Regions from separate parts of the Terribacillus sp. FSL K6-0262 genome, predicted to be linked through region 2. Evidence: riboswitches for the same ligand, from Rfam matches in the RefSeq annotation. Region 2 holds a riboswitch; each other region holds the start of a gene.
The links. A riboswitch is a leader RNA that binds a small molecule or an ion and turns the genes downstream of it on or off. The one in region 2 is predicted to bind S-adenosylmethionine.
Positions count from the first base shown of each region.

Region 1: linked by a shared signal. The riboswitch ahead of MHI54_RS04285 (LLM class flavin-dependent oxidoreductase) and the one ahead of metK (methionine adenosyltransferase) in region 2 are both predicted to bind S-adenosylmethionine.
Region 3: linked by a shared signal. The riboswitch ahead of MHI54_RS03615 (methionine biosynthesis PLP-dependent protein) and the one ahead of metK (methionine adenosyltransferase) in region 2 are both predicted to bind S-adenosylmethionine.

Region 1 is NZ_CP150277.1:822,293-830,478, reverse strand. Features, by position in the region: gene tnpA (IS200/IS605 family transposase) at 320-790, shown strand; gene MHI54_RS04310 (uracil-DNA glycosylase family protein) at 924-1,370, shown strand; gene MHI54_RS04305 (hypothetical protein) at 1,506-1,718, shown strand; gene mreBH (rod-share determining protein MreBH) at 1,813-2,820, opposite strand; gene MHI54_RS04295 (CAP domain-containing protein) at 3,322-4,167, shown strand; gene MHI54_RS04290 (DUF1992 domain-containing protein) at 4,239-4,610, shown strand; SAM riboswitch class I at 4,623-4,723, shown strand; gene MHI54_RS04285 (LLM class flavin-dependent oxidoreductase) at 4,803-6,167, shown strand; gene MHI54_RS04280 (S66 peptidase family protein) at 6,186-7,211, opposite strand; gene MHI54_RS04275 (low molecular weight protein-tyrosine-phosphatase) at 7,333-7,812, shown strand; gene MHI54_RS04270 (hypothetical protein) at 7,812-8,156, shown strand.
Region 2 is NZ_CP150277.1:2,749,765-2,757,950, forward strand. Features, by position in the region: gene MHI54_RS14080 (hypothetical protein) at 179-694, shown strand; gene ytkD (RNA deprotection pyrophosphohydrolase) at 728-1,204, shown strand; gene MHI54_RS14090 (IS30 family transposase) at 1,269-2,204, opposite strand; gene pckA (phosphoenolpyruvate carboxykinase (ATP)) at 2,305-3,879, opposite strand; SAM riboswitch class I at 4,078-4,182, shown strand; gene metK (methionine adenosyltransferase) at 4,363-5,562, shown strand; gene asnB (asparagine synthase (glutamine-hydrolyzing)) at 5,696-7,603, shown strand; gene MHI54_RS14110 (gamma carbonic anhydrase family protein) at 7,640-8,149, opposite strand.
Region 3 is NZ_CP150277.1:715,264-723,449, forward strand. Features, by position in the region: gene MHI54_RS03610 (aminotransferase class I/II-fold pyridoxal phosphate-dependent enzyme) at 1-337, opposite strand, end outside; gene MHI54_RS03615 (methionine biosynthesis PLP-dependent protein) at 334-1,449, opposite strand; SAM riboswitch class I at 1,527-1,630, opposite strand; SAM riboswitch class I at 1,830-1,933, shown strand; gene MHI54_RS03620 (M20 family metallopeptidase) at 2,042-3,238, shown strand; gene MHI54_RS03625 (ABC transporter substrate-binding protein) at 3,251-4,837, shown strand; gene MHI54_RS03630 (ABC transporter permease) at 4,907-5,851, shown strand; gene MHI54_RS03635 (ABC transporter permease) at 5,874-6,722, shown strand; gene MHI54_RS03640 (ABC transporter ATP-binding protein) at 6,736-7,752, shown strand; gene MHI54_RS03645 (oligopeptide/dipeptide ABC transporter ATP-binding protein) at 7,749-8,186, shown strand, end outside.

The DNA.
Region 1 (8,186 bases), 1.4 Mb from region 2:
GCTGCCGGAAGAATTGGTTCGGCTAGCCAAAGAAAGGATGGCTCCCTATCCTTGTGAGGGTTTCTTGCCTGGAAGAGGGCCGAAGCACCCTGTCCTTTTCTTTGTTGGGGAAGCTCCGGGTGAGACAGAAATACATAATTTGGTCCCATTCAGCGGGCGAGCTGGCAAGGAGCTTGATTTATTATATGTATTAGAAAACCCCTGGCTATGCCGGGGGTTCCAGAAAGCTTCAAGCGTGGTAATAAAAAAACCTCACTTCATGGTAGGATAAAGTTGGTTTCCCGACCACTTTATCTCGCCATAGAAGGAGGAGTGCCCTATGAAGGACATGAACAGTTTAGCACATACAACATGGAATTGTAAGTATCACGTAGTATTTGCGCCAAAGTACAGAAGGCAGGTTATTTACGGAAAATACAAAAAGAGTATCGGACAAATTATTAGGGATTTATGTGAACGGAAAGGTGTGATTATCCATGAAGCAAATGCTTGTCCGGATCACATTCATATGTTGATAAGTATCCCGCCGAAATTAAGTGTGTCACAATTTATGGGATACTTAAAAGGGAAAAGTAGTTTAATGATATTCGATCGTCATGCCAATTTAAAATATAGATATGGAAATCGAAAATTTTGGTGTCGAGGATTCTATGTTGATACAGTCGGGAGAAATAAGAAACAAATACAAGAATATATTAGGAATCAGCTAAAAGAGGACTATATGGGCGATCAATTGACATTATTCGAAGAGTACGATCCATTTACAGGAGAAAAAAATCGGAAGAAATAAAGAAATTCTTTAGAATTGGTGAGTAGATGTGGTGCAAGAGGGAACCCATTCAGCGGGCCTTTGAGGCCTAGGCCGGTAACAAAGGCTTTTAGCCGCAGAACAAACCACCAGTTCACACTGGTGGTTTTGATTTTTGGAACGGGCAGGGGTCAACAGGTCAGAAGTATTCATCTCCAGCTCAGTCAGAAGCAGACCTTATCAATATAAGACAAAGCAGATCCGCGGAAAGACGGTCACCAAGAAATATAATCGGACACCGACTAAGGCCGAGATACTTGCGCATGCGCCCGTGCTCGATTATGAAATTGCTCATGCAGAGCCGGATATCCTTGTGACATTAGGGAAAATAGGCTGGGAAAGGGTAACCGGTTCGAAAGAGAAAATAACGGAAGCTGCCGGAAAGCTAGTAGAACAACCCATTCAGCAATTAAAAAGCTTGGGGGAGGATTCCTTCATTTTTTCGGAGAAAATATATCGTATATTCCCGACATATCATCCTGCATCTGTGTTTTATAATCCAGGATTGCGGCCGGTGATCGAGGAGCATGCATATAAGATTCGCGAGCTTTTGCATAGATAAGGAGAGGGAGCATGGAGAACATCCGTGGCAAAGTCTTGGATTTGAGCTGAATAGTCAAGACCCTGACAAAGCAGCAAGTTTCTACGCCAATGTTTTCGCTGGAAGATCGGGACGCCGAATTGGGGCTATCATGAGGTGAAGACGGATGGAGGAATCGATGGCGGCATCCGTAAGGGACCGCATGATTTTCCGCATGGAACCAGAATTCAGATTGAATTGGAGGATTTGGATAAAGCTATCCAAGCGGCCAAAGCAGAAGGGCAATTGTCGTTCTGGTTCTTTCTATCTTGCTTATTTGGACGACCCGGCCGGAATCGGCATTGGATTGGTACAGTCTGGCTCCAATGATCAGAAACAGCAGCTTAAGCGATAAAATTCTCCATTTTCAAGCTGTCCTTCCATAAAAAAAAACAGGCGTATCAGCTGACTGATACGCCTGTTTTTATTTTGCTGCTTTTTGCAGTTTTGTAATCATTTGCAAGGCACGGCCTGTACCGATTGCAACGGATTCCAATGGGTTCGGAGCCAGGTGCACGGGTACGGAAATTTCAGAAGCAAGCCACTGCTGCATGCCTTTGAGCAATGCTCCTCCTCCAGTCAAGATGACACCATGGTCAACGATATCCCCGCTTAGTTCCGGCGGGCAATCTTCCAATGTCATGCGGATTGTCTCCAGGATCTGTTCCAATGATTCCTTCAGTGCCACCTGTACTTCCTTAGAGGAAATCCCGACAGTTTTAGGCAGTCCAGTTACCATATCGCGGCCGCGGACATCCATCATCAGCTCGTCGTGCTCGATCAAAGCATGACCGATCTCCATCTTGATTTGTTCTGCAGTTCTTTCCCCGATCAAGATGTTGTAGTGCTTGCGGATATATTGGACAATTTCTTCATCCATGGAATCCCCGCCGATACGCACGGAACGGCAGGATACCACGCCGCCGAAAGAGATGATGCCAACTTCGCTTGTACCGCCGCCGATATCGACGATCACATTGGCCACTGGCTCATCAACAGGAAGGTCCGCTCCAATAGCTGCGGCAATCGGTTCTTCAATCAAATGAACATTTTTGGCACCATAGGATTTGACTGCGTTATGTATGGCGCGTCTTTCAACGGAAGTACTGCCGGACGGTGTGCAGACAACAATGGTAGGCTTGCGAAGGGAAGCGCCCATCACCTTGCTTACTTTTTTCAGAATTTCTTTCAATAATTGAGCTGTTACGTCATAGTCAGCGATTACGCCATCTTTCAATGGACGGATCGGTACGATATTCTGGGGAGTCTTACCGACCATTTCCTTTGCCTCGGCTCCAACCGCCACAACATTTTTTGTTTCCAAATCGATCGCTACGACGGAAGGTTCATTCAATACGATTCCTTTTTGTTTTGTATACACAAGTATATTTGCAGTGCCAAGGTCTATTCCGATTTCAGGATTAGCAAACATTATATTTCCTCCAATGATGACATATTTCTACTATATTCATTCTCCCCCGATATTTACTTTATGGGGGTGGATGCGTCAAAGAGCCGAAAAGCTCCTAATTTCGACATAGTTCATTCTATCACCTGGTATAGAGGTGTTAAAGAGATACCTTTATCCTAATTTGGCAGAATAAACTAATAAGTTTAGGAAGATAGTATTATATGAAGAGACAAACGCAAAGTCAATTTACAGATAGATTACAAATAATGAGGGATTGTTACAAAAACTAGGAAGGAAAAAAGGTGTCAATCCTGATTTTCATCCAATATATAGCAGGGTGGCTGTTTATTGCTAGTTTCAAAGCAAGATGAGCGGGTGCGATTTCGCATAGGAACCGACTTTTAGCATGAGACTTCGGGAAGGAGAGCCAATTGGAAAATCCAGGCTGCAATATTACATAAAAACGCATGCTATGATGTTGCTGCATCAAGAAAACACATACATCCCGAAAGGAGCAACATCATGTTCAAGAAAGTATTAGTAACAACACTATCCACAGCTATCCTGGCAGGAGGCGCTTTGGCAGGCACAGCAAACGCTGCACCGGCACAGCCAACTAAAGAAGAAGTTCAAGTGCACGTAGCACATGTAGTGAAAAGCGGATCTTTCTCTTCTATCGAAGATTTGAATAAATGGGTGAATGATTATCTATCAGCTTATAACATTCACATCGATGTTGATAGCTTGCTAGCGAAATACAATGTTCAACAGCCAGCACAACAAGAAACAGCACAGACTCCTGTACAAGCTCAACCTAAGCAGGAGGAAGCAAAAGCACCTGCTTCTAATAAAGAAGAGCAAAAAGCTGCTCCGCAAAAAGAAGAAAAAGCTGAAGAGCAAGCAACTGAACAAAAAGCACAAGCTCCAGCACAAAAACAAGAAACTGCTTCTGACAGCAAGCAGACAGAAGACAAGCAAGCTGCAGAAGGGCTGAGCGCATTTGAACAGCAAGTAGTGGACTTGACTAACCAAGAGCGTGAAAAAGCTGGTCTCAAGCCATTGAAAGCAGATGCTGAGCTAAGCAAAGTAGCACGCGCTAAATCCCAGGACATGGCTGACAATGGTTACTTCGACCACAACAGCCCGACTTACGGTTCTCCATTCGACATGATGAAATCTTTCGGTATCTCCTATCAGACTGCAGGTGAAAACATCGCCCAAGGTCAAAAGACTCCGGAAGAAGTTGTGGAAGCTTGGATGAACAGCCAAGGTCACCGTGAAAACATCCTTAACCCTGATTATACAAACATCGGTGTAGGGTACGTGGAAAACGGTAACTATTGGACACAGCAATTCATTGGTAAATAATTCAGATTATTGTATAATGAAAAGCAACCGATGCGGAATCGGTTGCTTTTTTGATTTTTGGGAGGGATTGTATGGATCTGATTTCGCTGCTTGCCGAAGAACGGATCAAGAAGGCGGAAGAAAGTGGAGAATTCCGCAACCTTCCCGGTGCAGGGAAACCTCTGGAACTGGAGGATTTATCCGGCGTACCAGAGGATATGCGGATGAGCTATAAGATCCTGAAGAATGCCGGCTATGTCCCGCCCGAAATGGAGCTGCAAAAAGAGATTGTGGCCTTACGTGATTTACTGCGTGTTTGTACGGATGATTCAGAGCGGGCGGCTTATCGGAAACGGATCAGCGAAAAGGAGATTCAATACGAAGCATTGCTGCAAAAGCTCAAGAAGCATTCGCCAAGCACCTTGGGTCAATACCGGGAACAAATCGAGCGCAATTTAACATAATCAAATAGTATTTTCTTATCAAGAGAGGTGGAGGGACTGGCCCTTGGAAGCCTCGGCAACAGGCAATGATGCACTGTGCCAATTCCAGCAGACGATGGTCTGACAGATAAGAGGAGCTTTTCGCCTTGGATAAGGAGCCTCTTCTGTAAAACGGAAGAGGCTTTTTTACATATTTTAAAGGAGTGAGAGATAATGACGAAACAAATCATCCTGCAAGCTTTCGATATGACTGCAGCTATGCACAATTCCCACGGCTTATGGAAGCATCCCGAGAGCAGAAGGCATCGCGAGTATAAGTCGCTTGACTACTGGATCGGGCATGCGCGCCTGCTGGAAAAAGGCAAGTTCGATGCGGTGTTCTTCGCTGATGTACTCGGCGTTTATGATGTCTATGGCGGGGATGAAAAGGCTGCTTTGCGCGACGGAGTCCAAGTGCCGCTGAATGACCCTGCCTTTGCCATCCCGGCAATGGCAGCTGTGACGGAGAACCTTTCCTTCGCTGTCACGGTCAGTACATCCTACGAGCAGCCATTCCATAATGCGCGTAAATTCTCGACTCTCGACCACTTGACCAAGGGGCGTGTCGCTTGGAATATCGTTACATCCTACTTACCGAATGCGGCCCGGAATTTCGGGCTGGAAAAAATGGTCAAGCATGATGAACGTTACCGGATAGCAGAGGAATTCCTGGAGGTTTCTTATAAGCTGCTTGAAGACAGCTGGGAAGAGGATGCGGTTGTTTCAGATCCGGAAAGAGGCGTTCTGGTGGACCCGGATAAGGTACATCGCATCAAGCACAAGGGGAAATACTTCTCCGTTGAAGGGCCTCATGTCAGTGAGCCATCCCCGCAGCGTACGCCAGTGCTTTACCAAGCGGGAACCTCTGAAAAAGGGCGCGATTTCGCAGCCAGACATGCTGAATGTGTGTTTGTCGGCGGACCGACACCGGAAAAAATCAACTACTATATCGAGGATATCAAAACGCGTGCAGAAGCATACGGCAGAAGCCGTGATGAAATCAAAGCATTCACTTTCCTGAATGTAGTCGTTGCTGAAACGGAAGAGGAAGCATATGCGAAATATGAAGAAATCAAGAAATATTGGAGTGCAGATGCAGCAAAGGCCCAGTATGGTGGATCGACTGGTTATGACTTGGCATCCTATGAAGATGAGGATGAACTGTTCACGTACAAGCATACGGAACAAGGGCAATCACGAGCTGCATATTTGACCAAGGACGCTGCCAGGCCATTCACGGTCAAAGAGATACAAGAGAAATTCAGCAAACCAGCTGAAATGGAGATCATCATCGGCAGCCCTGAACAGGTGGCCGACAGGATCGAGGACTTTTTTGTGAGGAGCGGAGTGGATGGCTTTAACCTGACCCATTATATTACGCCGAGGGACTTGGAGGACTTCGTCGAATTGGTTGTGCCAATCCTGCAAGAGCGGGGATTGTATAAAAAGGACTATGCAGGAGGTACATTCCGGGAGAAATTATTCGGACATCCGCATCTCCCCGGGACGCATCCGGCAAAACAAGGAAAGAGGAGCTGAACCATCAGCTCCTCTTTCCTATTCCAGATAAGTCAATGTGCCAGTCCCATCCTGATACGAAACCGTTGTCAAAGCACCGTTGATCAATGTCAATTGCGGCGGCATATGTCCTATATCAGTGTCGAAGATGATCGGCAATCCGATTTCATCGGCGAATTCCCGGATCATTTGCTCGTCTGTGTAATCCTCTGAAGGTGTGCTTCGAGCGGGTCTGCCGAATAATACACCGCTTGCCCGATCGAACCAGCCGAGCTCCTTCAGGTGCCAAAGATTCCGGTAGGCTTCTGCTGTACTCCAATCGCTCCATTCGAGATAGACGATTGTATCTTCTTCAAAAGACTCTTGCCATTTCTTGATCGGGGCATACTTTGTCCCGGCAATGACCGTCAATGTATTCAGGCAGCCGCCAATCAATCGGCCAGTAAAGGAAACAGGTTTACCAGTAGTGGATTTCCATTCCGTTTCGCTGTCCAGATCAAATCCCGCTGCATCGTCTTGTTCGAAAAGTGCATCCCAAGAAGACTGATACATGGCCGAAGCATGCTGGATAAAGTTTTTGCGTGATGGTGCAGATAAAACCTTATGCCACTGCCTTGTCGTTCCATCGAGTGATGCCATATGCAGATCGAAGAAGTTGGTTGTATGGGCTGTAGCGATATTTGTCCGGAGCGTATAGGAACAAAGAAGTGTGCTTGTATCAGAATAACCGATCAGCCATTTTGGATTGCTTGAAGCTAGCTTGTCCCAATCCAGTCTTGGCAATACTTGAATAAGCAATTCCCCGCCCCATGGCGGCATGAGGGCATCGATTTCAGGATCGGTAAGGAAGCTCATCAGTTCAGCTGCCCGGATTTCGGCAGAGCTGCTTCTGGCAGCTTCCTGGGTCCAGACTGTCTCGCCTATGATCACGCGGTTTCCCAGCTTCTCCAGCTGCTTTTTTGCTTTATGTATCCGGGGATGCAAGGAAGCGGGAACCCCGCTGGATGGTGCAGTGATTGCAAAGGTGGAGTCGGCTGTGAGAGCATGTGGATAGATGATCGGCATCAGCATCACCCTTTCTTTTCCATATTATAGCATGGGAGCACCACAGTTTGAACAAATGTTGAGCGGGGAATGGAATAGCAGATATCTGTAATCGCATTTATAAAACGAGGGAGTTGGGTGAATGATAAACGTGTTGTTTATTTGTTTAGGCAACATCTGCCGCTCACCGATGGCAGAGGCGATATTCTGCAAACGAATAGAGGAAGCAGGCCTATCAGGGCTTGTTGCTGTGGACTCTGCCGGAATCGGTCACTGGCATGAAGGAAAAAAGATACATCCTTCCGCTCGTGAGCTTCTGGGTCAAAAGGGCATTCCGATTGTCGAAAAAACAGCGAAGCAAGTACAATTGGAACAGCTGGATGCGTATGATCACATCATTGTGATGGATCGGCTTAATTTGCAGGATTTATCAGCTATGATACCTGCCTATTCGTCCCGTTATCGGCTTTTCTCGGAATTCATCAATGGACGGGAAGGCGAGGATATCGCAGATCCGTTCTTCACTGGTGAATTTGAAGCTGTATTTGAACAGCTGGATGCTGGGTGTGCGGAATTGTGCGAGACAATAAAACAACAGATACGATGGAAGGAGCCGATTTGATGAAAAGTAAGTTCACGTTAGGTTTAACGATTGGTGCTACTGTCGGCGGCTTGGTTTCGTTATGTGATGCACAGACAAGGACGCATGTACGCGGCAACTTGATGCGTGCAGGATCTGAAGCGGTTTTCTATCTCCGCAATCCTGGCGTTTTCGTGGATGATGTAAAAACATCTTATGCGCGAGTGGCGACTAGTTTATCCACCTCGGCTGATAAGGGCCTGAAAGGATTGGAGGAAGTCCAGCATGCATTGCAAAAAGTGAGTAGGCTGGATGATCAGATCGAATTGCCTGCCGGAGAGAGTCCGAAACAATTGGCAGGCACTGGAACGACTGCAGCTAGATAAAGAAAAAGCTGTATAGAGAGAGAAGGAGGA
Region 2 (8,186 bases):
AAAGAATGCCTAGAGGAATATGTGTAAACTTTACTAGTCACTCCAAACTTTTCGGAGGAGTTCTTCATTCGGTGCAGAAACTTGTAAGCAGCGTTCTTCATCAACCGGCTGATTTATAGTGTTTCAAAAAAGGAAAGATGAGGAATACCTATAATACGACTATAAAGGAGGACTAATTATGCTCCAGACAACATGGAAAAAAGCATTAGCTGCCATCATCATGCTTCTAGTCCCATTTACATTCACGCTATCATACCAATCAGATAATATAACCGCAGTGACAGCTGAAAAAAGCAAGGCTGCTGTGCAGCAGGAGCTGCATAAAGAGCAGATCGAACAGCTGACATCTGCTTTCATGGCTAAAATTACGCAAGACATTGATACTAATTACAAGGTCCTGAACCATGATACAAAAGAAGAATTGCTGAAAAGCTTCGATGAAGTAGCCACAAGGGATGTGAGTCAGCCGATCGTCGACTTTTATTTCACGGAAGAAGCGGACGGATTGTATATCGTCCCTACCGAAACACCTGCATGGTTCAATCCGGATAATTCATACAAAGTGGAAACAGACTCCGATAATTATGTTACAATTACACAAAGCAATACCGATGATTTGCACGGTAACTATACAATCGAAATCAAATTCTTGTATGACGGAGGCTGGAAGATCGCAGCAGTCAAATACTTGTAGGTTTGATGTGAAGAAGAAGGCAGTGGGATGATGATGATTACGTTCAGAGATTATTATAACAACGAAGTGAAGATGTCTTTCGCCGATCATCCATTTTCCGATCAGCCTAAACATGTGTGGGTGATTTGCCGATACGGAAGCAAATGGCTTCTCACACGCCATAAAGATCGGGGATTGGAGTTCCCGGGCGGCAAGGTCGAAAAGGGCGAAACGGCGGAGCATGCGGCAATGCGGGAAGTGATGGAAGAGACTGGCGGTGTCGTGCAGCAGCTGAAATATGTCGGACAGTATTTCGTAGCCGGCAAAGCGGGTCATATTGTGAAAAATGTCTATTATGCCATCATCTCGGAATTGAAGAAGAAATCCAATTACCTGGAGACGTATGGACCGGTGCTGGTGGAAAAGTTCCCTTCCCATCTGGCGCAGCATGCAGAATACAGCTTCATGATGAAGGATAAGGTGCTGCCAAACGCACTGCATCATATAGACCAGCTTGAAAAGACGATGTAAAAAAACCACCCCCGAAAGATGACTGTCTAGTCTGCCGGGGGTGGTTTTTTTATTTGATAGTTTGTCAATCTAAATGCGACAGTTCCTCCTGGAAAGCCTCGTAAGGAGTTTTCCATCCTAATATTTTTCGCGGGCGATGATTAATTAGGTATAGTGCTTGGTGGATTTCATCTTCTGAAACAGAGGCTAAGTCTGTTTTCTTTGGGAAGAACTCCCGAAGCAGCCCGTTACTGTTTTCATTGGTTCCTCGCTGCCATGGGGCATACGGATCGGCAAAGTAAACCGAGATATCCATTTCATTTTCGATTTCTTGATAACAAGCAAATTCTTTCCCTCGATCTGTGGTCGCTGTCTTAAATATTTCCTTAGGCATAGAAGCTGCCACTTGTGAGATAGCTTCCTTCATAGAGCGTGCACTTCGATCGTTCATTTTAACTGCGAGAAAGAAACGCGTTTTGCGTTCGGCAAACGTTCCGAAGCATCCTTTACTTTTTCCACGGCTTGATACTACTGTATCTAGTTCCCAATGGCCTGCCGATTTTCGGTCCTTCACATCTTTTGGACGCTCCTTTATCGACGTACCAATATTGAATCGACCTCTCGTTTCCCGGGGTTTTTGCCTTTTTCCTTTTTGACGGAAGACCTGATGATCGACAGAGAATCGTCTTTGATTCATCCAACGATAGATGGTTTTGAAGCTGATGATACCCAGCCTTCCTTGAATTTGTTCAGGTGACCAAGTGAGCTTTAATTTCTCCTCAATAACCACTCTAAGCTCTTCTTTCCATTTACCTTTAGGAATACAAAATTCCCGTCGTTTTTGATACATTCTGTCAGCAGAGTCAGCTTTATAGCTGCCCTCACTGTTACGCTCCAATTCTCTGGAAATAGTCGAATGGTGTCTCCCTAACTCCTTTGCGATACGACGTGCAGACCAGCCAAGCTTGTATAGTGTTTCTAGTTTTCCTCGTTCAATTGTAGTAAGATGGGAATAGCTCATGTTTTCCTCCGTTTAAGATTAGGTATGGTAACTTCATCTTACACGAGGAAACATGGGCTTTTCTATTTTCAAAAGGTGTCGCACTTAATATTACAATTCATCATTTATAAAGCGGGCCCGCCTGGCGGACTGCTTCGTCAATGAAATCAAATTTTGCGAAATTCCGATGGAACTGAACAGCGAGCTCATGCGCTTTTTGCTTGTAAGCCGTTTTATCTTCCCAAGCATTTTCCGGCATCAGCAGCTCTGCCGGTACATCTGCAATGGAAACAGGAACATGCAGACCGAAAATAGGATCCTGGGTTGTTTCTGCGTGGCGTAATTCACCGCGGAGTGCTGCTTGCACCATCGTTCTTGTATAAGCTAGCTTCATCCGGGAACCGGAATGATAATCCCCGCCGGTCCAGCCGGTATTGACCAGATACACATCTGCCTGGTGCTCGCTGATCTTGCTGCCCAGCATGTCTGCGTATACGGATGGTGCCAGCGGCAGGAAAGGAGCACCGAAGCAAGTGGAGAATGTTGCTTCCGGTTCTGTCACACCACGCTCTGTGCCGGCAAGTTTGCTCGTATAGCCGCTCAGGAAGTGGTACATCGCCTGCTCGGTTGTCAGCTTGCTGATCGGGGGAAGCACACCGGTTGCATCCGCGGTCAAGAAGATGATCGTCTTGGGATGGCCGGCCAAGCTTTTCGATAAGCTGCCCTCGATATAGTCGATTGGATAGGCTGCACGTGTATTCTCCGTCACGGATCCATCCTCATAATCACAGACGCCGGTTTCATCAACTGCTACATTCTCCAGGATTGTACCGAATTTAATCGCCCCGTGGATTTCAGGCTCCTTCTCAGCGGAAAGATTGATGCACTTGGCGTAGCAGCCGCCTTCGATATTGAAGATGCCATCTGGTGACCATCCGTGTTCATCATCCCCGATCAAAGGCCGGTCCGGATCGGCAGAAAGCGTTGTTTTACCAGTACCGGATAGACCGAAGAAAAGGGCGGTATCGCCATCTGCACCTACATTCGCAGAGCAGTGCATCGGCAGGATTTCCTGCTGCGGAAGCAGGAAATTCATCACGGAGAAAATCGATTTCTTCATTTCGCCGGCATATTCCGTTCCGCCGATGACAATGACACGCTGCTTGAAGGATACGATCACGAAGGCTTCGGAATTCGTGCCATCGACAAGCGGATCTGCTTTTACGCCTGGAGCAGAAATGACAGTGAAGGAAGGCTTATGGGATGCCAGCTCCTCGTCAGTCGGGCGGATGAACAGCTGATGGGCGAACAAGTTATGCCATGCATATTCATTGATGACCTGTATCGGCAGATGATAGCGTTCATCGGCTCCCGCAAAACCTTGGAAAGAGAATACTTCTTCCTGTGCCTGCAAATAATCGACGACTTTCCCCAACAAATGCTCGAACGTCTCTTCACTTATCGGCTGATTCACGTTGCCCCAGTCGACTTTGTTCTCGGAAAGTTCATCCTTGACAATGAATTTATCTTTTGGGGAACGGCCGGTATATTTGCCGGTCGCCGCCCGCAGGGCACCTGTTTCTGTCAGGCGTGCCTCTTGGCGGGACAATGCCGCCTCGGTCAATTGAGCCGCGGATAGGTTTCTTTTCACATTGGGTTGATTGCGCAATTCCTCTAAAGCTGTCACTGCATGCATCATTCGCATATGGATCCCGCCTTTTTGTAGTGATTTTTAATTAGTATAACACATTAAAATATTAATACATACTATTTTCATTTGCAATCACCAACTTAAAAATAGTCGGCAGATAATTCCGATTGTTTTTGTCGGTTATTGCAGGATTTGGTTGACTTCTGGAGGCTGTTCCGATAACATAGTTCCGAACGGAAAACACTCTTATTCAGAGTAGGCGGAGGGACAGGCCCTAAGAAACCCGGCAACCGTCACATTTGTGAAATGGTGCTCAACCTGAGCAAGGGATACCTTGAACGATAAGAGAGGGAATAAGCCAGCCTTCTGTTATGAGGAAGGTTTTTTTCATGTAACGGCTTAATAATAGAAAAAGAGCAATACTAACGTAGTGTTCTTTCACCTTCACCCATTATCAAGTTTCTTAATAACATACTTGGAAAGAGTAAAACTTCCGTATTAATCGTAGTTGAAGGGGGATTTGGCAGAATGACTGCTAATCGTCGATTATTTACCTCAGAATCCGTTACAGAAGGCCACCCGGATAAAATCTGTGACCAGATCTCGGATGCTATATTAGATGAAATCCTATCCAAGGACCCGAATGCCCGTGTCGCTTGTGAAACGACAGTTACAACTGGCCTTGTTCTGGTAGCTGGAGAAATCACGACAAGCGCTTATGTAGATATCCAAAGCATCGTGCGTAAAACCATCAAGGAAATCGGTTATACACGTGCAAAATATGGCTTTGATGCTGATACATGTGCAGTGCTGACAGCAATCGATGAACAATCGCCCGATATCGCAGGCGGTGTCGATCAAGCACTCGAAGCCCGTGAAGGCATGATGACAGATGAAGAAATCGATGCCATCGGTGCCGGTGACCAAGGATTGATGTTCGGCTATGCCAGCAATGAAACACCGGAGTTCATGCCGCTGCCGATTTCATTGGCGCACCGTCTTTCCAAGCAATTGGCGAAGATACGGAAGGATGAGGTCGTGAGCTACTTGCGCCCGGACGGGAAAACGCAGGTGACTGTGGAATATGATGAGAACGATCGACCAGTACGGATCGATACGATTGTCATCTCCACCCAGCATCATCCGGAAGTGGAGCAAGCGCAGATCCATGCTGACTTGAAAGAGCTTGTGATCAAGCCGGTTGTCCCAGCGGAATTGCTGGATGAGGACACGAAATATATCATCAACCCGACTGGCCGTTTCGTCATCGGCGGTCCTCAAGGTGATGCCGGTTTGACTGGCCGTAAGATCATCGTTGATACGTACGGAGGCTATGCACGCCATGGCGGCGGGGCATTCAGCGGGAAAGATGCTACGAAAGTGGACCGTTCCGGTGCATATGCAGCGCGCTATGTTGCGAAAAACATCGTCGCTGCAGGTCTTGCGGAGAAATGTGAAGTACAGCTTGCGTATGCGATCGGTGTTGCCGAGCCCGTTTCCATCAGCATCGATACTTTCGGAACAGGCAAACAATCCGAGGAAGCATTGGTCAAAGCAGTACGCGAGTTATTCGACCTCCGTCCTGCCGGCATCATCAAGATGCTGAACCTGCGTCAGCCGATCTATAAAGATACAGCTGCATACGGTCATTTCGGACGTACGGATAAAAACTTCCCTTGGGAGCAGACAGACAGAGCTGCACAGCTGGAAAGCTATACATTCGCATAAATCATGCAAAAGCAAGAGCGACACTTTCGCTCTTGCTTTTTTTTAGCAGCCGCCCATAATCTTCCTTCAAGAACCGAATTGTTTTGTGCTATAATTAATGGCTAGAAGTAATGAAAGAGAGGCTAATAAGTAAATGTGTGGTTTGATTGGCGTCATCAGAAAAAACGTAAAACAACTAACGCAAGCTGATAAGGATAAATTCAAACAACAGAACAACATCATCACGCACCGCGGTCCGGATGATGAGGGATATTACCATGACGAACATGTTTCATTTGGTTTTCGCCGTTTGAGCATCATCGACATCGAAGCTGGGGTTCAGCCGCTAAGCTATGACGATGAGAACATCTGGATGGTTTTCAACGGGGAAATCTATAACTATGTAGAGCTCCGTGAAGACCTGCTGAAAAAAGGCTCCGAGTTCAAGACAGAATCCGATACCGAGGTCATCGCAGCGATGTACCATACATACGGAGAGGAAGCATTCAAGGAGCTTCGCGGTATGTTCAGCATTTTGATCTGGGATAAACAAAAGAAGATATTCTACGGAGCTCGTGATCCTTTCGGCATTAAACCGCTCTTCTATAAAGAAACGGACGAGGAAATCTTCTTTGCTTCCGAGAAGAAGAGCATCACGCTGCTGGAAGAATCAGACACTGTGGATACGGAATCTCTGCAGCAATATCTGAGCTACCAATATGTACCCGATCCTTTCTCCATGACAGAAGGTATCAAGAAGGTTGAGCCTGGTCATTACTTTGTAAAACGTGAAGGTGAACCAATCGAATTCCATCGCTACTGGCATGCGACATTCTCGCCAAAAATCATGGACAAGCAAGCTTGGATCAAACGAATCCAGGACGTGCTGTATGATTCCGTCAGCAAGCATATGAGAAGTGATGTGCCGGTCGGTTCCTTCCTTTCAGGCGGAATCGATTCCTCCGTTATCGTGGCGATAGCAAAGGAATTCAACCCGAACTTGAAGACATTTTCCGTTGGATTTGAGCGGGAAGGCTATTCCGAAGTGGATGTAGCGAAAGAAACAGCTGAAAAAATCGGCGTGGAAAACTATTCTCACATCATCACGCCGGAAGAATACCTTGAGAAGCTTCCGAAGATCATGTGGCATATGGATGATCCATTAGCTGATCCTTCCGCCGTGGCACTGTACTTCGTGGCAAGGGAAGCCAGCAAGCATGTAACGGTTGCCCTCTCCGGCGAAGGTTCCGATGAGCTGTTCGGCGGATATAATATCTACCGTGAGCCAGAGTCCCTGCGTATGTTCGACAGCATCCCGGGACCTGCCAAGGCATTGCTGGCCCGCGTGGCGAAGATCCTCCCTGAAGGTGTGCGCGGAAAGAGCTTCCTGGAGCGTGGTACGACTCCTTTGAAGGACCGCTATATCGGTAACGCCAAGATGTTCGAGAATGCGGATCTGCAAAAGCTGCTGAAAACGTATGACAGCTCGATCAGCTACCAGCAGTTAACCGCACCTTTATATGAAAACGTCAAGAATGAGCCTCCTGTCAATCAGATGCAGTATATCGATATTCACACTTGGCTTCGCGGGGATATCCTTCTTAAAGCCGATAAGATGACAATGGCACACTCACTCGAGGTCCGGGTACCGTTCCTTGATAAAGAGGTATTCCGAGTTGCCCGTGAAATCCCGCAAGATCTGAAAATCGCCAACAATACGACGAAGAGCCTGCTGCGCGAAGCAGTGGAAGGCATTGTGCCAGATCACGTATTGCATCGTAAAAAACTAGGCTTCCCGGTACCGATGCGCCACTGGCTGAAAAATGAACTGAATGGCTGGGCGAAGCAGCTCATCCGTGAGAGCCAGACAGATCATCTTTTGCATAAAGATTATATTCTTAATCTGCTGGATGCACATTGTCAAGGCAAAGGGGATTACAGCCGTAAAATCTGGACTGTCCTTGCCTTCATGCTTTGGCATCAGATTTACGTGGAACGCAAGTATGACTTTGCTGAATTCCAGAAAGTCGATAGAGTGGAAAGCAAGCTGCAGACCGTATGATGGGAAAAGCCGTCCCCCGATAAAGGGGACGGCTTTTTATGTGGTTTCTTTATATAGCTTGCTTTTGCTGATGTATTCCAACCGGATCCTCTCCATATCCTGGTAATCAGAATCGGTCAAATCCCTTATCACCTTGGCAGGTCTGCCGAATGCGAGCTTGCCGGAAGGAATCGTCTTGCCTGGAGGGACAAGTGAGCCAGCTCCTACATACGCGCCATCTTCGACGACTGCTCCATCAAGGATAAGGGACCCCATGCCGACCAAAGCATTCCTGCTGATTGTGCAGGAATGCAGCGTAACTTGGTGGCCGATGGTGGCACTATCCTTTATGATAAGGGGAAGGCCGGGACTTCCGTGAAGGACACAAAGATCCTGGACGTTGGCGCCTTCCCCGATCTCAACCGGTGAAACATCTCCCCGTATAACGGTTTTAAACCAGATGCTGGCATCCTTTTTGATCGTGACATCCCCAGTAATAACAGCATCGGGAGCAACATATGCTTCATTGTGGACATGTGGACGTTTCTTGTCATATTCGTATATCATTTGAATACTCCTTTCGTTTATGTTCTCATAGAATTAC
Region 3 (8,186 bases), 1.3 Mb from region 2:
TAGGAAGGATCTCTGTCACAAAACGGTACGTACCGCCATACACATCTTCGGTCACTACCACATGATCGCCCGCAGACAGCAGCATGAATGCAGAAGATATCGCTGCCATGCCCGATGAAAAAGCGAAAGCACATGTCCCTCCCTCCAGTTCTGCCGCCTTTTGCTCGAGCGCTTCCCGTGTCGGATTGCCGGAACGGCTATAGTCGAACGGACCGAAAGCATCGAAGCCTTCCTGATGGTAAGTGGAGGAAAGATAAATCGGCACGTTCACCGCACCTGTCCGCTGTTCCTTATGCCGGCCTTGGATACACGCCGTTTCCAAATGCTGTTCGCTCATAAGATGACCTCCTGGTCCACTCTTTGGAATGCTTGCTGCAAATCTCCGATCAAATCATCCGCTTCTTCGATCCCGACCGAGAAACGGAGCAGCCGATCGCATATTCCCCTGGCTTCCCTTTCTTCAAGAGGGATATCGGCATGGGTCTGTGTCGTTGGATATGTAATGAAACTCTCCACTCCGCCAAGGCTTTCTGCAAATGTAATGGTCTTCAGGCTGCGCAGGAACGGATCGACCCATTTACTGTCCTTGACCCGGAAAGAAAGCATGCCGCCCTTGCCTGCGTATAGGACATCCTCCACCTTTGGCTGCTCTTTCAAATATGCCGCGATGCGCTTGGCATTGGTTTGATGCTGCCGCATTCGGAGCGGCAGCGTCTTCAAGCCACGGATGAGAAGCCAGGAATCGAGCGGGGATAACACGGCACCGATGCCGTTATGGAGTACAGACAGGCGCTCTGACAGCTCTACGCCCTTACTCACGACCAGTCCAGCCAGTACATCATTATGTCCGCCGATATATTTCGTCGCACTATGGATGACGATATCTGCCCCATGTGTAATTGGCTGCTGGAGATAAGGCGTCAGGAATGTATTGTCGACAATCAGCAACAGACCGTGTGCTTTCGCCAGTTGCGCATACGCATCCATATCGATTTCCTGCATCAGTGGATTTGTAGGTGTCTCCAGGAAGATCGCTTTTGTCTCATCCGTAATCATCGCTGCTGTTTCTCCCACTGTCCGAAATGGAGCGTAAATCGGTGTCACTCCGTATGATTCCGAATAGAAATCGAACAGTCGATAGGTGCCGCCATAAATATCCTCCGGCACGAGCAGGGAGTCTCCGGATCGGAAAAGTGATAATACGAGTTGGATCGCTGCCATGCCCGAGCTGCAGGCAAAAGCCCGGTCACCTTTTTCAAGCTTTGCGAATCCTTCCTCCAGAACAGCCCGAGTCGGGTTCTTCGTCCGGGTATAATCATAACCAGTCGATTCCCCGATTCCGCCATGTGCATAAGCAGTGGAAAGATAAACCGGCGGATTGACAGCACCTGTCACTTCATCACTTCGGTTTCCTATCTGTACAAATGTTGTCTCTAAGCTACTTCCCATATCGATTCTCACCCTTCTATATAAAAAAAGAACCTTCTCCCCAAAAAGGAAGAAGGTCCAGTCATAACCGAATCAGCTTCTTATCTTTAAGGCGGATACCTTTTGGAATTAGCACCGTGTCTGGACAGACTGGTTGCTGAGACATCATAGGGCCAATTCCCTCCGTCTCTCTTGATAAGAAAAATCACTATTCATTTTTTATATTATAGCCATGTTAACATACAGGAAAATCCAGTCAAGATATTTTTGATAATTTTCCATCAAATACAATTATTTCTGTTGATTTTTTTAGGCAAAGCCGTTTTTGATGGCAGTCAAAGTAAAAAAATAGGATTGACACCCAGTACTTTTCGGTCTATCCTTTTCCTTACAACTGATATTTCTTATCCAGATTGGTGGAGGGAATGGCCCTAAGAAACCAAAGCAACAGGCTGCAAGCCGCAGTACTGTGCTAATTCCAGGTGTTTGACACTGAAGATAAGAAGAGCGGAAGCTTGAAAAATGGCCCTCTTCTTGTGGAAGGGGCCTTTTTTTAAGACAAAATCCGATTAATTTCATTGGAGATATCAAGATTATTACAGGAGGCTATAGGATGGAGACCACAAAGCAGACCCTTGCGGAGGTACATAAGGAATTGGAACAGGATTTCGCAGAAGTCGTCGAATGGAGACGATATCTGCATCAGCATCCTGAATTGAGTTTTCAAGAGACAGAAACAGCCCGTTTCATCGCTGATAAGCTGCACAGCTTCGGATATGAGGATATCCAGACAAATATCGGCGGCTACGGCATTGTCGCAGCGCTGTCAGGGAAAGAGACTGGGCCGACGATTGCCCTCAGGGCTGATTTCGATGCCCTGCCGATAGAGGACGAGAAAGAAACAGCCTATCGCTCCCAGATACCTGGTGTGATGCATGCTTGCGGGCATGACGGTCATACGGCTGCACTACTCGGGACTGCCAAAGCATTGATCAAGCATAAGGACAGCCTGAAAGGCAAAGTCGTCTTCCTGTTCCAGCCTGCTGAGGAAGTACCGCCCGGCGGTGCCAAGGCGATGATTGAAGATGGAGCACTCGACGGCGTCGATTATGTCTACGGCGCACATCTTAACTCTGCTGCCCCTGTCGGGAAAATCGGTGTCGGCGAAGGATTCAAAATGGCCGCAGTGGATAAATTTTCGATCACCATCCAAGGAAAAGGGGGGCATGGCGCCGCTCCTCAGGAAGCTGTCGATCCAATCGTCATCGGCAGTGATATCGTAAGCGCCTTGCAGAAGATTGTCAGCCGCAGAGTCAGCCCGCTGGAATCCGCGGTTGTGACACTGGGTGTCTTCCAGTCCGGCAATGCGTTCAATGTCATTCCGGATACAGCCAAATTGGAAGGCACGGTCCGGACATTCAATGCCGACATCCGCAAGCAGGTCAGACAGCAGATAGAAGCAATCGTTTCGGGGATCACGAGCGGATTCGGCGCAACCTATTCCATCGATTACCTGCACGGCTATCCTGCGCTTTATAATCATCCTGAGGAGACTGCTCTTTTGCAGAGGCTGTTCTCCGAGCAATTCGGCGAAGAACAGGTAATAGAGCTTGAAACCGGGATGGGAGCGGAAGATTTCGCTTATTACCTGCAGGAAAAACCCGGCAGCTTTTTTAAAGTTGGCTCCCGCAACGAGGATACAGGCACACACTATCCGCATCATCATCCGAAATTCGACATCGATGAGCGCGCATTGCTCATCACCGAAAAAGCGTTCACGAAAATCGTATTCTCGTTATTGGGAAGCTAAGGAGGAAATGTCTTGAAGAAGAGATTTGCACTTATATCATTAGGCTTGGCGGCTACCATCGCACTGTTCGGATGCTCCGGCAATTCCAGCAGCAGTTCCGGCGCAAGCGGCGGAGAACCCGTGGAAGGCGGCGACTTGAACGTTGCCATGACAGCGGATCCCGACACACTGGACTGGATGTATTCCGGTGAAAGCGCTGCGAGAAAAATAGGCTGGCATATCTATGAAGGCCTGTTCGCCCTCGATAAGGATTACCAGGCTCGTCCTTTACTAGCCGACGACTATACCGTCAGCGATGACAAGAAAACATACACGATCACCCTGCGTGATGGACTGAAATTCCACAACGGCCAGGACGTGACTGCCGAGGATGCCAAAGCATCGATCGAACGCTGGCTCAAGGTCTCTTCCGTCGGTAAGATCACAGCAACACATGTGGATGCTGTCGAAGCAACAGATGACTTGACATTGGTCATCACGCTGAAAGACCCGTATGCCGCTTTGCTCACCGATCTGGCTGCTCCGAAAGCATCTGCTGTCATCATTCCTGCCGACATTGCAGAAGCCGCTGGTGAACAGCCGCTGACAAATGAACAGCTGATCGGTACAGGTCCCTTCAAATTCGATTCCTGGAAGCGCGGAAATGAAATCGTCCTTTCCAAATTCAAAGATTATCAATCTCGTAAAGAGGAAGACTGGGGCGGTTTGACAGGTAAGAAGACAGCTTATCTGGATACGATTCATTTCAAGATCGTCAAAGACCCTCAAGTCATGCTCAATGGATTGAAGACAGATTTATATGATTATGTACAGTCCATTCCGCTTGATTTGTATGATGTAGTCGATACGACACCGAACGTCGAACCTGCCATCTCAAGCAATGGCTATTCCGTCATCACACCGGATAAATCCGAAGCGCCATTTGATGATATCAAAGTCCGCGAAGCACTTCATGCCGCGCTTGATAAAGAAGCCATCGCCAAGGCAACTTATGGCAACAGTGAATTCTACAATCTGGATGGTGCCTTGTTCACTCCGGATCAAACAGCTCTTTACTCAGATCAAAACATCGATGACTTCGAGGCCTATGATCCGGATGAGGCGAAAAAGCTGCTGGAGGACAGCTCTTATGATGGGCAGCCAGTGAAAATCATCTTCTCCAATGACCATGCAGAGTATAAGAAAATCGCGGAGATTGCCGAGCAGCAGCTGGAAGCGGTCGGTTTCAATGTCGAGCTCGAGTCCTATGAATGGGCAACTTACTTGGAAAAATGGAGCGATGGTGCTAACTGGGATATGGTAGTGGTTGGCTGGTCTCCGTTCTTCTCGCCAAACCAAGCCGGAATGGTGAGCCAGGATTCCAACAGCAGCGGCTGGTATAACAGCGAACGCTGGCAGGAGCTTGTCGCACAATGGGGCGAGGCAGAAGATGAAGCAGCCCAAAAAGAAATCCTTGCTGAATTGAACAAGACAATCTATGATGAGCTTCCATTCGAAAAAGTAAGCAACCTTTCCACTTTGGATGCACGTACTTCCAAGCTGCAGGATTATGAAGATTGGTATGGTCCGCGCTTTTGGAATACATGGAAATCCCAGTAATGCCCCGAGAAAATCGCCTGCGTTACCGCTGGCGATTTTCTTCCATTTCCAAATAAAGGAGTGACGCTTGTGCTTAACTATACAATCCGCAGGCTGCTGTCTGTCATACCTGTCATGCTCGTGGTCAGTATCATCGTATTCCTGCTCGTTCACCTGACACCTGGCAATCCGGCTTTCATCATCCTTGGTGAAGATGCCTCACCTGAAGCCGTCGCGCAGCTGGAAGAACAGCTTGGCCTGAATGAGCCACTGTACATACAATTTTTCGACTGGCTCAAACAAGTCATCACTGGCGACCTTGGAACAAGTGTGTATTCCTCCCAGCCGGTCACGGAACTGATTTTTGCCAATTTTGGCCCCACTTTCAGTTTGATGGCCTTGTCCCTGCTCTTTATCTTGGTCATCTCCATTCCGATTGCGATCCTGATTGTATCTTTACGCAAGACGATCCTGGATCCATTATTCACAAACGCATCCCTGCTCGGTGTGTCGGTTCCGGAATTCTGGCTCGCCATCTTGCTTGTGCTGGCGTTTGGGGTGACGTTCCCGATATTCCCGGTCGCCGGTTATATCCCACTTTCTGAAGGTTTCGGAGCCTGGCTTTATCATTTGCTTCTGCCTGCTTTTGTGCTTGCGCTTGTAGAAATCGGCATCATCGCAAGAATGCTCCGGGACAGCATGCTGGATTCCGTGAACCAGGATTATACAAAGACGGCACGGGCAAAAGGCGTCCGTGAACGCGATGTATTGATGAAACATGTTTTCGCCAATGCACTCATCCCGACAACGACTGTCCTTGGTGCCACTGTTGCGGGACTGCTCGGCGGAACGGTCATCATCGAAACGCTGTTCACCATCCCAGGAATCGGACAGCTGCTGATCGATTCGATTCACCGACGGGATTATCCAGTGATTCAAGGTGTCGTGCTATTCATTGCTGCTATCTATGTGTTAGTCAACCTTGTCGTCGATCTCTTGTATGCATTCCTGGATCCAAGGATCCGCTATGACTGAAGCCAAAGGAGGTACATAAACGATGATGTCCAAGAAACGAAACATTATCGCCCTGACGATTTTCTTATTGATTGCCTTGGCAACGATCACCGCCAATTGGTGGCTGCCGGTCTCCCCTGCGGCAATGGATGCCAACCAGCGACTGCTTGCACCATCTGGCGCTCATTGGTTCGGCACCGATGATTTCGGCCGTGACATTTTTGCCCGCGTGGTCGTCGCCGCCCGTGTGTCTTTAGCTGTCGGTGTCATTGTAGCCATCATAGCGACAGTCATCGGTACATTGATCGGTCTTGTATCCGGCTATTTCCGTAAAACGGATTTTATCCTGATGCGGATTGTGGACGGATTTCTCGCTTTTCCTGCCCTGCTTTTGGCATTGGCGCTCGTAGCGGCGCTTGGCGGAAGCATCACGAATATCGTCATCGCCCTGACGATTGCTTTCTTCCCGGTCATGTCACGAGTGGTCCGCTCTGCCGTACTGCAAATCAACAACGCACAATATATCGAAGCAGCGCGGACAACAGGGACTGGAAATATCGTCATTTTATTTAAATATATACTGCCGAATGTACTCTCCCCCATCATTGTGCAAAGTACATTCATTTTTGCCAAAGCCATACTAGCAGAAGCTGCACTCAGCTTTCTCGGTGTCGGTGTCAATCCATCCACGCCGACTTGGGGAAATATGCTGCAGGAATCACAGATTTATATTACGATCGCTCCCTGGTTCTCGATTTTCCCTGGCATCGCAATCGTGATTACCGTCTTGTCGCTGAACATACTTGGCGACGGACTCCGGGATGCCTTCGATCCGCATAGCATCAAGAGAAAGCGGAAACGGAAACCAAAACAAACAGCACCAGCTGCCTAGAGGAGGTTACATTATGCTAGAAGTAAAGAATCTGCATGTCCACCTGGATACACCAGCCGGCCTCGTCAAAGCGGTTGATGGTGTATCATTCCGGCTGGAAGCTGGGCAGACCATCGGCATCGTCGGGGAATCGGGCAGCGGAAAAAGCGTCCTTGCTCATTCACTGACAAAGCTGAACCCTGAACCACCAGCCACCTACCCTGAAGGAGAAATCCTCTTCGAAGGAGAAAACATCCTGACAATGGATAAAAAGCGCCTGCGCAACCTGCGCGGGAAAGAAATCGCGATGATTTTCCAAGATCCGATGTCGAGCCTGAATCCCGTTTTCAAAATCGGCAGACAGCTGATGGAAGCCATCCAGACCCATCAAAAGCTTCCCAAAAAAGAAGCGCGCCAAAAAGCGCTCGAACTGCTGGCAGATGTCGGTATCCCAGACCCGGAACGCCGGATGCATAATTATCCGCATCAATTTTCCGGAGGGATGCGCCAGCGCGTCCTGATTGCCATTGCACTCGCCGCCAGACCGAAGCTGCTCATCGCGGATGAACCGACAACAGCATTGGATGTGACGATCCAAGCCCAGATCATTGAACTATTGAAAAACATCCAAAAGAAATATGGAACAGCCATCATCATGATTACCCATGATCTTGGAGTCGTGGCAAATCTGGCAGATCGGATCCTTGTCATGTATGCCGGCAAAATCGTCGAGTCCGGCAGTACAGCAAATATTTTTTATGATACGGCCATGCCATATACATGGTCGCTGCTGCGCTCGATTCCAAGACTGGATGCGGCAGGTTCCGAACGGCTGCTGCATATCGAGGGGAATCCGCCTAATCTGATTCATCCGCCAAAAGGATGCAATTTCCATCCCCGATGCCCATTCGCACGGGATGCTTGTCTGCAAACCGATCCTGCGCTCATAGAACGCGGAACAGACCACTGGGCCGCTTGTGTTCTCAGCAAGCCGCAATTCGATGAAGAAAAACAAGCTGTAGCAGAGCAGAAAGGAGTGCTGCTATCTTGACCGCATTATTGGAAATCAAGGATTTACACGTCCATTTCCCGATCAAGAATGGAGTCCTGCAGAAAACGACAGGTCATGTGAAGGCTTTGAATGGTATCGATTTGACTGTCAATAAAGGAGAAACCTTGGGGATTGTAGGGGAATCAGGCTGCGGGAAAAGCACACTTGCCAGAAGCATCGTCGGATTGCAAAAGCCCACTTCCGGCGATATCCTCTTTAACGGAAAAACGTATACAGATGCGTCTTCCAAGGAGCTTTACGAGCTGCGCCGCAATATGCAAATGGTTTTCCAGGATCCATATACCAGCCTGAATCCGCGCATGAAAGTGAGCGAAAGCATTGCCGCTCCGCTGAAGGCGTACAAAAAGACAAAAAATCTGGAATCCCGGGTAAAAGAGCTGATGGAGCTCGTCGGATTGAATCCCGATGATCAT